2 regions of the Shewanella sp. SP2S2-4 genome follow, and region 1 is predicted to be linked to the other one. Evidence: predicted binding sites of a transcription regulator. Region 1 holds the regulator's gene; the other holds the start of a gene.
The links. Region 1 encodes NrdR, which represses ribonucleotide reductase genes. Its sites were predicted from a motif close to AAACACNANATNTNGTGTTT; they were not measured.
Positions count from the first base shown of each region.

Region 1 (5,461 bases):
ATTCGGATCGAGTTTAGGTTCCTGGGGTAGGTAACCGATTTTCAATCCCGGCATTGGGCGCGCTTCACCTTCAATTTCGGTGTCGATACCCGCCATAATGCGCAGTAGTGTCGACTTACCAGAACCGTTAAGGCCGAGTACGCCAATTTTGGCGCCGGGGAAAAAACTTAAAGAAATATCTTTAAGGATCTGCTTCTTAGGCGGAACAATTTTACCCACCCGCAGCATGCTGTAAACAAACTGAGCCATTTTTCTCTATCTTAAGTGACTAATGATGCGGCTAATTCTACTCGATTGCGCGCCGAACTCAACTCGACAATGAGCCAAGTTCAAGCACTATCCACAGGAATTTCATGTTTCAAATACTGGGATTGTGGTCGCGTTCCGAGTAGAATACCGCGCAACCCTACCTATAAGAATTGGCAGCTGGAGTAAGCAATGCTGAAAAAAGATATGAATATCGCAGATTATGATCCGGAACTGTTTAAGGCAATTCAGAATGAAACTCTGCGTCAAGAAGAGCATATTGAGCTGATTGCTTCTGAAAACTACACCAGTCCACGCGTGATGGAAGCGCAAGGTTCACAGTTAACCAATAAGTACGCTGAAGGCTATCCAGGCAAGCGTTACTACGGTGGTTGTGAGTATGTGGACGTAGTTGAAACCTTAGCGATTGAACGTGCGAAAGAACTGTTTGGCGCAACTTACGCTAACGTACAACCTCATTCAGGTTCACAGGCAAACAGCGCTGTTTACATGGCATTGTTAAAACCTGGCGATACCGTACTGGGCATGAACTTAGCCCACGGTGGTCACTTGACCCACGGTTCACCCGTTAACTTCTCTGGCAAACTGTACAATATTATTCCTTACGGTATCGACGAGTCTGGCAAAATTGACTACGACGAAATGGAACGTCTGGCCGTAGAACATAAGCCTAAGATGATGATCGGCGGTTTCTCTGCCTATTCAGGTATCGTTGACTGGGCAAAAATGCGTGAAATCGCAGATAAAATAGGTGCTTACCTATTTGTCGACATGGCGCACGTTGCTGGTCTTATCGCTGCTGGTGTTTATCCAAACCCAGTGCCACACGCACACGTTGTGACGTCAACGACCCACAAAACTTTAGCGGGTCCTCGCGGTGGTGTGATCCTGTCTGCTGCTGACGATGAAGACTTGTATAAGAAGTTGAATTCAGCGGTATTCCCAGGCGGACAAGGTGGCCCATTAATGCACGTTATCGCCGGTAAAGCGGTTGCGTTCAAAGAAGCCCTAGAGCCAGAATTTAAAGTGTACCAACAGCAAGTAGTTAACAACGCTAAAGCTATGGTTGAAGTGTTCCTTGAGCGCGGTTACAAAATCGTCTCTGGCGGAACCAGCAACCACTTGATGTTAGTTGATCTGATTGGTCGTGACTTGACCGGTAAAGAAGCCGATGCCGCCTTAGGTAGCGCTAACATTACCGTGAACAAAAACTCAGTGCCAAACGACCCACGTTCACCCTTTGTGACCTCAGGTGTGCGTATCGGTACGCCAGCCATTACGCGCCGCGGCTTTAAAGAAGCGGAATCGAAAGAGCTGACTGGCTGGATTTGTGACATCCTTGATGATGCAAGCAATCCTGCTGTGATTGAGCGTGTGAAGGGCCAAGTATTGGCACTGTGTGCACGTTTCCCTGTTTACGGCTAATTTGCTGACGCATCTAGGTTTAAGTGCGTATGTGCTTAAGTAGATGACTGGCTGAGAGTGATCGCTTGCTGACTAGGTACTTACATGAGGTACTTAGCATCCGGTAGTTAACCTCAGCCCATAAATAGGATAAAATCCCATGGCCGCATTAAGCGGCCATTTTTATTGGTAAAATCTTAGGCTTAAATCCATTGCGTTTAGCTGAGATTTAACAGGTAAAGCCATTAACGCTTTACTCGCATTCACTGGCAGGAGGCTCAATGCATTGTCCATTTTGCAGCGCGACAGATACTAAAGTCATCGATTCTCGATTAGTGGCGGAAGGCCATCAAGTGCGCCGTCGCCGAGAATGCACCGAATGCCATGAAAGATTTACCACCTTCGAAGGCGCCGAGTTAGTCATGCCTAGGGTGATCAAGCGCGATGGTTCACGCCAACCCTTCGATGAAGAAAAACTCCAAGGTGGCATGTTGCGCGCGGTTGAAAAACGCCCCGTGTCTATGGATGAAATCGAGCAAGCACTCAGTAAAATCAAATCGACCCTGCGCGCCACTGGCGAGCGAGAAGTGCCATCAGAAATGGTCGGTAACTTAATGATGGAGCAATTGATGAGCCTAGATAAAGTCGCCTATATACGTTTTGCTTCTGTGTACCGTGCCTTTGAAGACGTATCTGAATTTGGTGAGGCCATCGCTAAACTGCAAAAGTAGTTATTCGACTAACATAGGGTTGAACATGAGCTTGAACATAAGTTGGTCTGTACTCGATACCCAAATGATGAGCCGCGCGATTCAATTGGCGCGCAAAGGCTTTTACACCACGAGACCCAATCCCAGTGTGGGCTGCGTTATCGTTAAAGATAATCAGATTGTCGGCGAAGGTTATCATCAAAAAGCGGGTGAGCCCCACGCCGAAGTGCATGCGCTACGTATGGCAGGTGAACACGCCCGCGGCGCAACGGCCTATGTCACCTTAGAGCCCTGCAGCCATTATGGCCGCACGCCGCCCTGTGCCTTGGCGCTGATCAATATTGGCGTTAAACGTGTGGTGGTGGCGGTTGAAGATCCTAATCCGCAAGTCGGTGGTCGCGGTATTCAAATGCTGCGCGACGCCGGTATTGAAGTGGATGTGGGATTACACCGTGATGAAGCTTATGCCTTGAATTTAGGTTTTATGAAGCGCATGGAATCGGGTTTGCCCAGAGTTACAGTCAAATTGGCTGCGAGTCTCGATGGTAAAACCGCGCTGTCTAACGGTGTGTCTAAATGGATTACCGGGCCTGAATCTCGCCGCGACGTGCAGCGCTTACGCTTACGTTCCTGCGCGTTGGTGACTGGGATTGAAACCATACTGGCTGACGATCCCTCGCTCAATGTGCGATATCAAGAACTTGGCGACATAAAAGACTGCGTAACCGAGGCGCAATTACTGCAGCCATTAAGAGTGATACTCGACAGTCGCGCCCGTTTGCCGTTATCGGCTGCCTGTTTGGCTATCGTATCGCCGATACTCTTGGTCTCGACCGTGGCTTATCCCGCAGTGTTTCAAGCACAATTGCCCTATCATGTGAGTTGCCTAGTATTACCAGCAATTGCAGGTCGCGTATCCTTACCTGAACTATTAAGCTATTTAGGCCAAAGTTGTAATCACGTGCTGGTGGAAGCGGGGGCAACCTTAGCGGGCGCATTTTTAGCACAGGGGCTGGCTGATGAATTAGTGCTGTACCAAGCGATGAAAATCCTTGGTGGGCAAGGGCGTAATCTGCTGCAGCTACCCGATTATCAAACCATGGCGCAAATTCCTGCATTAACTTTGGTCGATGAGCGCAAATTAGGGCCAGATACCCGTTTAATCTTGAGCGTTAAGCTTGATACCTCTTTATCTAAATCGAATTGGAGCAAGATAACCGTTTAACCTTGAGCGTTATGCTTGATACTTCTTTATTTAATTAGGGCAAGATAACCGTTAAACCTTGAGTCTTATGCCTTATTACTTCTTTATCGAATAAGTGAGTTAACCATGTTTACTGGGATTATTGAAGCCGTTGGCACCCTGCGAAAGCTTGAACGCAAGGGCGATGATATTCGTTTGACCGTGGCGAGCGGCAAACTGGATTTAAACGATGTGCGTTTAGGCGACAGTATTGCCACCAACGGTGTGTGTTTAACGGTTGTGCAGCAATTAGCCGACGGTTATGTGGCCGATGTTTCTGCCGAAACCGTGAGTCTAACTGGCTTTGCTAACTACAAAGTAGGCACTAAGGTAAATCTTGAAAAAGCCGTTACCCCAACCACACGTTTAGGCGGGCACATGGTCAGCGGCCATGTAGACGGTATTGCTATGGTTGAGCAACGCTTAGTGCGTGGTCAAGCTATCGAGTTTTGGTTAGCCGCCCCCGCAGAGCTTGGGCGTTACATTGCCCATAAAGGTTCCATCACCATTGATGGCGTGAGTTTGACGGTTAACGAAGTGGATGGCAGTCGATTCCGCCTGACCATAGTGCCGCATACCGCAGGTGAAACCACGTTAATCGACCTGCAAGCGGGCGATAAGGTGAATATCGAAGTGGATTTGATCGCCCGTTATCTGGAACGCTTGATGAATTATGATGGCAAAGACAGCAAGAGCGGCGGCGTCACCCTAGAAATGTTAGCCCGTGCCGGCTTTGTGCGTTAGTGCACAGGAGCAGATTATTTAACTTAAGCTTATCGGCAGCTTAGGTTATTTAGGTATAGAATTTCATAATAACAGCAAAATCATAAGGTCCTACAATGGCGCTGCACAGTATAGAAGAGATCATCGAAGATATTCGTCAAGGCAAAATGGTTATTTTGATGGATGACGAAGACAGAGAAAACGAAGGTGATTTGATCATGGCGGCCGAAATGGTCACGCCAGAAGCGATTAACTTTATGGCGAAATATGGCCGTGGGCTTATTTGCCAGACCATGACCAAAGCCCGTTGCCAGCAGTTAAATCTGCCCTTAATGGTGACGAATAACAACGCCCAGTTCTCGACTAACTTTACGGTTTCTATTGAAGCAGCCGAAGGCGTCACTACCGGTATTTCGGCCCACGACCGCGCGGTAACAGTCAAAGCGGCTGTGGCTAAAGAGGCTAAAGCGTCTGATTTAGTGCAACCTGGACATATCTTCCCGTTAATGGCGCAAGATGGCGGCGTATTAACCCGCGCAGGCCACACTGAAGCCGGTTGTGATTTAGCCCGTCTTGCGGGACTTGAGCCATCGGGCGTTATCGTTGAGATTTTGAACGAAGACGGCACTATGGCACGCCGCCCAGATTTAGAGGTTTTCTCCGAGTTGCATGGCATCAAAATCGGCACCATCGCGGCATTGATCGAGTATCGCAACACCAAAGAAACCACGGTTGTGCGTGAAGCTAAATGCAAACTACCGACCCGTTTCGGCGAGTTCGACATGGTGACTTTCAGAGACACTATCGACAATCAACTGCATTTTGCCTTAGTCAAAGGTGAGGTGAAGAGCGATTGTTTGGTGCGCGTGCATCTGCAAAACACCTTCAACGATTTACTCCATTCAGAGCGCGATCAGCAACGTAGCTGGCCACTCGAAAAGGCGATGGAGCGTATTTCTGCAGAAGGTGGCGTATTGGTTTTATTAGGGAATCAAGAACATCCCTGTGAAATCCTCTCTAAGGTGAAAGCCTTTGAAGCCGAAGATCAAGGCCAAGCGCCTGCTTCTGCAAAATGGCAGGGGACGTCGCGCCGTGTGGGGGTGGGTTCGCAAAT
Region 1 is NZ_JAUOER010000029.1:49,156-54,616, reverse strand. It holds gene ettA (energy-dependent translational throttle protein EttA) at 1-249, opposite strand, end outside; gene glyA (serine hydroxymethyltransferase) at 439-1,692, shown strand; gene nrdR (transcriptional regulator NrdR) at 1,953-2,402, shown strand; gene ribD (bifunctional diaminohydroxyphosphoribosylaminopyrimidine deaminase/5-amino-6-(5-phosphoribosylamino)uracil reductase RibD) at 2,428-3,606, shown strand; gene Q4Q54_RS18930 (riboflavin synthase) at 3,712-4,368, shown strand; gene ribBA (bifunctional 3,4-dihydroxy-2-butanone-4-phosphate synthase/GTP cyclohydrolase II) at 4,464-5,461, shown strand, end outside.

Region 2 (5,461 bases), on a different contig from region 1:
CAGTGCAACCGCCAGTGCTTCCAAAATATGGGCACGCTCACGGGCTTTACGCAGTTCAAATACGGTACGGCGCGTCACGACTTCACGGCGATGCAGAATAAAGCATTCGAGCATTTCTTTAAGATTAAACAGTTTAGGCTGACCATTGGTCAGGGCCACCATGTTAATCCCGAAAGAACACTGCATTTGCGTTTGAGCATAAAGGTTGTTTAATACCACCTCGCCCACTTCGCCGCGCTTAATTTCGATAACGATACGCATACCGTCTTTATCAGACTCGTCGCGTAGACCGCTGATCCCTTCAAGCTTTTTATCTTTAACCAGCTCGGCAATCTTTTCGATTAAACGGGCTTTGTTCACTTGATACGGGATTTCAGTCACGATAATGCGCTCACGGCCATTATCTTCGGTTTCCACATCCGCCAGTGCACGCATGATCGCGCGGCCACGGCCGGTTTTATAGGCATCAATAATGCCTTTGCGACCGTTGATAATTGCTGCCGTTGGGAAATCCGGACCTGGGATGTATTCCATCAACTGTTCAATCGACAGTGAAGGTTCTTCAATCAATGCCAAACAGCCTTTCACGACTTCCGTTAGGTTGTGTGGTGGGATGTTGGTTGCCATACCGACCGCAATACCCGATGAACCGTTAATTAACAGGTTAGGTACGCGTGTAGGTAGTACAGCTGGGATCTGTTCTGTGCCGTCGTAGTTAGGGACAAAATCCACTGTCTCTTTTTCAAGATCGGCCAGTAATTGGTGCGCCAACTTATCCATACGGATTTCGGTATAACGCATTGCCGCCGCTGAGTCACCGTCGACCGAACCGAAGTTACCTTGGCCGTCTACTAAGGTGTAACGCAGTGAGAATGGCTGGGCCATACGGACGATAGTGTCATAAACAGCAGAATCACCATGGGGATGATATTTACCGATGACGTCACCGACCACACGGGCAGATTTTTTGTAAGGCTTGTTCCAATCGTTCTTCAATTCACTCATGGCAAACAGAACACGGCGATGAACCGGCTTTAAGCCGTCGCGCACGTCTGGTAATGCACGTCCCACGATAACGCTCATGGCGTAATCAAGGTACGAATTCTTTAGTTCGTCTTCGATATTAATTGGCGAAATAGATGATGCCAGATCAGTCATAAACTGCTCGTTCCCCTGAAAAATAGCCGACAACGTATAATCCGTATCATTGCCTAGCCCAAAAACGTGATTTGGCATTCTAACACAGTTATTTAATGTCGCCAGACCTATCATTATCGAATTGAGAGTCTGGTGGCTTAATAGATGAAAACACTGTCAATTTGGTCGTTTGAGCGATAAACAAGCGTTGAAATTCGTGGCTTAGGATGAGAAAAAATCGTCAAAGGGATAAAGTAAAAGGTCGATACGGAGCACAACAATTAACATAAAAGCAGAAAACTGCTGAAAATTCACTCAACCACAAGGGCTTAGCTCAGTCGAACACTTTGTTTATCAAACATAGTCGTTATAATAGCCGCACAATACAGCTACTTCAGGTAATAGCATGCATCAGAATACCAATGTTGACCCACAGGAAATCGCAAAGTTTGAACGTATGGCCGAAACGTGGTGGGATCTCAACGGTGAATTTAAGCCGCTGCATCTATTAAACCCGCTGCGCTTAAATTATATCGATCAAACTGCTGGCGGCATTTTCGGTAAGAAAGTGCTCGACGTTGGTTGCGGTGGCGGGATTTTATCTGAAAGCATGGCCCGTATCGGTGCCGAGGTTGATGGTCTTGACATGGGTGATGAGCCCTTAGAAGTCGCCCGCCTACATGCCCTCGAAACCGGCGTAAGCATTAATTATGTAAAAAATACCGCCGAGACCCACAGCCAAGATCATCAAGCCTATTACGATGTGGTGACCTGTATGGAAATGCTGGAGCATGTGCCCGATCCACAATCTGTGATCAAGGCTTGCTGTGACATGGTTAAACCCGGTGGCTTTGTGTTTTTCTCCACCATCAACCGCAACATTAAATCCTATGTGCACACGATTCTGGGCGCAGAATATTTACTGAAGATGCTGCCAGTTGGTACCCATGAGCATAAAAAATTCATTAAGCCTTCGGAATTGATTGAACTTGTGGACAATACCGATCTTATCTGTACCGATGCATTAGGCATCAGCTACAACCCGCTGACGGGCATTTTTAAATACACGCCTAAAGTTGATGTCAATTACATGATAGCGACGCGTAAGGTTGATTAATATGAGTCTGGCACAGATCAAAGGCGTACTGTTCGATCTCGACGGCACCTTAGCCGATACCGCGCCGGATCTGGTGCAGGCCCTTAATTTAAGTCTTCAAGACGTCGGCATCGCCGCGCAGCCGTTAGCGGCCATGCGCTACGCCGCATCCCACGGCAGTTTTGCCTTAGTCGATGCGGCGATACCCAATGCAGCGAATGATCTTCGCACTCAAGTTCAACAAGGGCTGCTCGCCCACTATCAGCGCATTAATGGCGATCACTGTGCGCTATTCGCAGGTATTGCAGCATTACTCGACTGGCTCGAGTTAATGCAGCTGCCATTTGGGGTGATCACCAATAAGCCAGCGCGCTTTACCCGTCCCTTATTGCGAAAACTGAATTTACACTTGCGTATGCCAGTGATTATCAGTGGTGATTCGACCAAACACCCAAAACCCCACACAGCACCTATGTTATTAGGGGCTCAGCAACTGAACTGCGCTCCAGAGCACATTTTGTATCTTGGGGATGCTGAGCGAGATTTGCTCGCAGCCAAGGCAGCGGGCATGTTAGGTGGCGTTGCCCTATGGGGTTATCTGGGGGTCAACGACAAGCCATCGCAGTGGCCTGCCTACGCGCACTTTGCCAGCCCTACTGAGTTACATCAGGCATTAGCCGACGCATTCGCCTGAAAACTCGCCCATAAAATGGTTAACAAACTTCACTTTTGCACTCGAAGATACACCTTTTACTAAAGTGACTATGCAGACGCACATATGTGTGTTTGCTTGATTTTTTACCTGCGAATAAAATCAGGCTGCGAAAGGTCGGCGGATAAAAGATCGGCACTTGTGCGCGATCGCGATCTAAAGAAAAGATCGCCTAAAAATCCCCCATGAGTGCGACACGCTAACCTGAAATTGAGCTTCAAGGTTAGTCGTTACTAACGCTAAGGCTTATCCTCAACTTATCCACAAGATGTCCCCTGAATTCAGACTTGCAAATAGGGGCAAACCTCACTATCTTGTATCCCAGATAATTTAAAACACCATATCTTGTGTATAGGTAGCAATCAGACACACTAGAAGTTCGCCGCTTAATTGACTTGTTTTCCACCAGTCAGCTGTATTTAAGGGACGGTTATTGATTGTTTTACAAGGATACGTACGGTGAACTTGCTCACCTAAATAGATATAAGAACCAAGGCCTATCTCCAAATGAATAGCACTATGACAGTCACAAAACGCTGTGGCGATCGTGAGAATATCGATCTCGAAAAAATACACCGCGTAATTACTTGGGCAGCCAAGGGATTAAAAAACGTTTCTGTTTCTGAAGTTGAACTTCGCTCGCACCTACAGTTTTTCGATGGCATCCCAACCGAAGCCATCCATGAAACCATTATCAAAGCGGCGGCGGATTTAATTTCTCCAGAATCACCGGACTATCAGTTCCTCGCCGCCCGTTTAGCGGTGTTTCATTTGCGTAAGAAGGCCTTCGGTCAATTCGAGCCGCCAGCACTGTATACTCACGTGACTAAGTTAGTTGAGCTTGGCAAGTATGACATGCACATTCTGCAGGATTACAGCCGCGAAGAACTCGACGTGATGGATACCTATATCGACCATTGGCGCGATATGGACTTCTCTTACGCAGCGGTAAAGCAGCTTGAAGGCAAATATTTAGTTCAAAACCGTGTGACACACGAAATCTACGAGAGCGCGCAGTTCCTCTACATTTTGGTCGCGGCATGTTTGTTTGCCCGTTATCCAAAAGAGACGCGCCTGAAATACGTTAAAGATTTCTATGACGCGGTATCAACTTTTAAACTGTCGCTGCCAACGCCAATTATGGCCGGTGTGCGCACCCCAACGCGTCAGTTTAGCTCTTGCGTACTGATCGAATGTGGTGACAGCTTAGATTCCATCAACGCGACCGCTTCGTCTATCGTGAAATACGTCAGCCAACGTGCGGGTATCGGTATTAACGCCGGTCGTATTCGCGCCTTAGGTAGCCCAATCCGTGGTGGTGAAGCCTTCCACACAGGTTGTTTACCTTTCTATAAGTATTTCCAAACCGCAGTGAAGTCGTGTTCTCAAGGCGGCGTGCGTGGCGGTGCTGCGACCCTCTTCTACCCTATTTGGCACTTAGAAGTCGAATCTCTGCTGGTATTGAAAAATAACCGCGGCGTCGAAGACAACCGTATCCGTCATTTAGACTACGGTGTGCAGCTGAACAAAGTCATGTATCAACGTCTGATCAAAGGCGAAAACATCAGCCTGTTTAGCCCATCTGACGTACCTGGCTTATATGATGCTTTCTTTGAAGATCAAAACGAATTCGAACGTTTATATGTGCAATATGAGCAAGACAGCAGCATTCGTAAGAAAACCATAAAGGCAGTTGAGCTGTTTTCACTGATGATGCAAGAACGCGCTTCAACCGGCCGTATCTACATTCAGAACGTGGATCACTGCAACACCCATAGCCCGTTCGATTCTAAAGTCGCGCCGATCAGACAATCTAACCTGTGTCTTGAAATCGCCCTGCCGACAAAACCATTGAACAACATCGATGATCCTAATGGTGAAATCGCGCTTTGTACGCTGTCAGCACTCAACTTAGGTTCAATCAAAGAATTATCTGATATTGAGCCATTAGCCGACCTCGCGGTACGCGCACTGGATAATCTGCTGGATTATCAAGATTATCCTATCAAGGCAGCACAACTTGCCTCGATGAATCGCCGTACCTTAGGTATAGGCGTAATTAACTTCGCTAACTACTTAGCAAAAAATGGCATGAAGTATTCCGATGGCAGCGCGAACGAGCTGACCCACAGAACCTTCGAAGCGATTCAGTACTATTTACTGAAAGCCTCAATGAACTTGGCCAAAGAGCAAGGTGCGTGTCCGTTATTCCACGAGACCACTTACTCTCAAGGTATTTTGCCAATCGATACCTACAAACGTGACCTAGATAAAATTTGTGCAGAACCGTTGCACTTAGACTGGGAATCACTGCGTAGCGATATCAAGCAATATGGCCTGCGTAACTCGACGCTGTCGGCATTAATGCCATCAGAAACCTCGTCGCAAATCTCCAATGCGACCAATGGTATCGAACCACCGCGTGGCCTTATCAGCGTGAAATCGAGCAAAGACGGTCAGCTAAAACAGGTGGTACCTGATTTCGATACACTAAAAGATAGCTATGAATTGCTATG
Region 2 is NZ_JAUOER010000003.1:134,573-140,033, forward strand. It holds gene gyrA (DNA gyrase subunit A) at 1-1,158, opposite strand, end outside; gene ubiG (bifunctional 2-polyprenyl-6-hydroxyphenol methylase/3-demethylubiquinol 3-O-methyltransferase UbiG) at 1,544-2,254, shown strand; gene Q4Q54_RS04290 (HAD-IA family hydrolase) at 2,256-2,927, shown strand; gene nrdA (class 1a ribonucleoside-diphosphate reductase subunit alpha) at 3,453-5,461, shown strand, end outside.
Region 2: the regulator NrdR is predicted to act here: its motif matches at 3,279-3,298, upstream of nrdA (class 1a ribonucleoside-diphosphate reductase subunit alpha).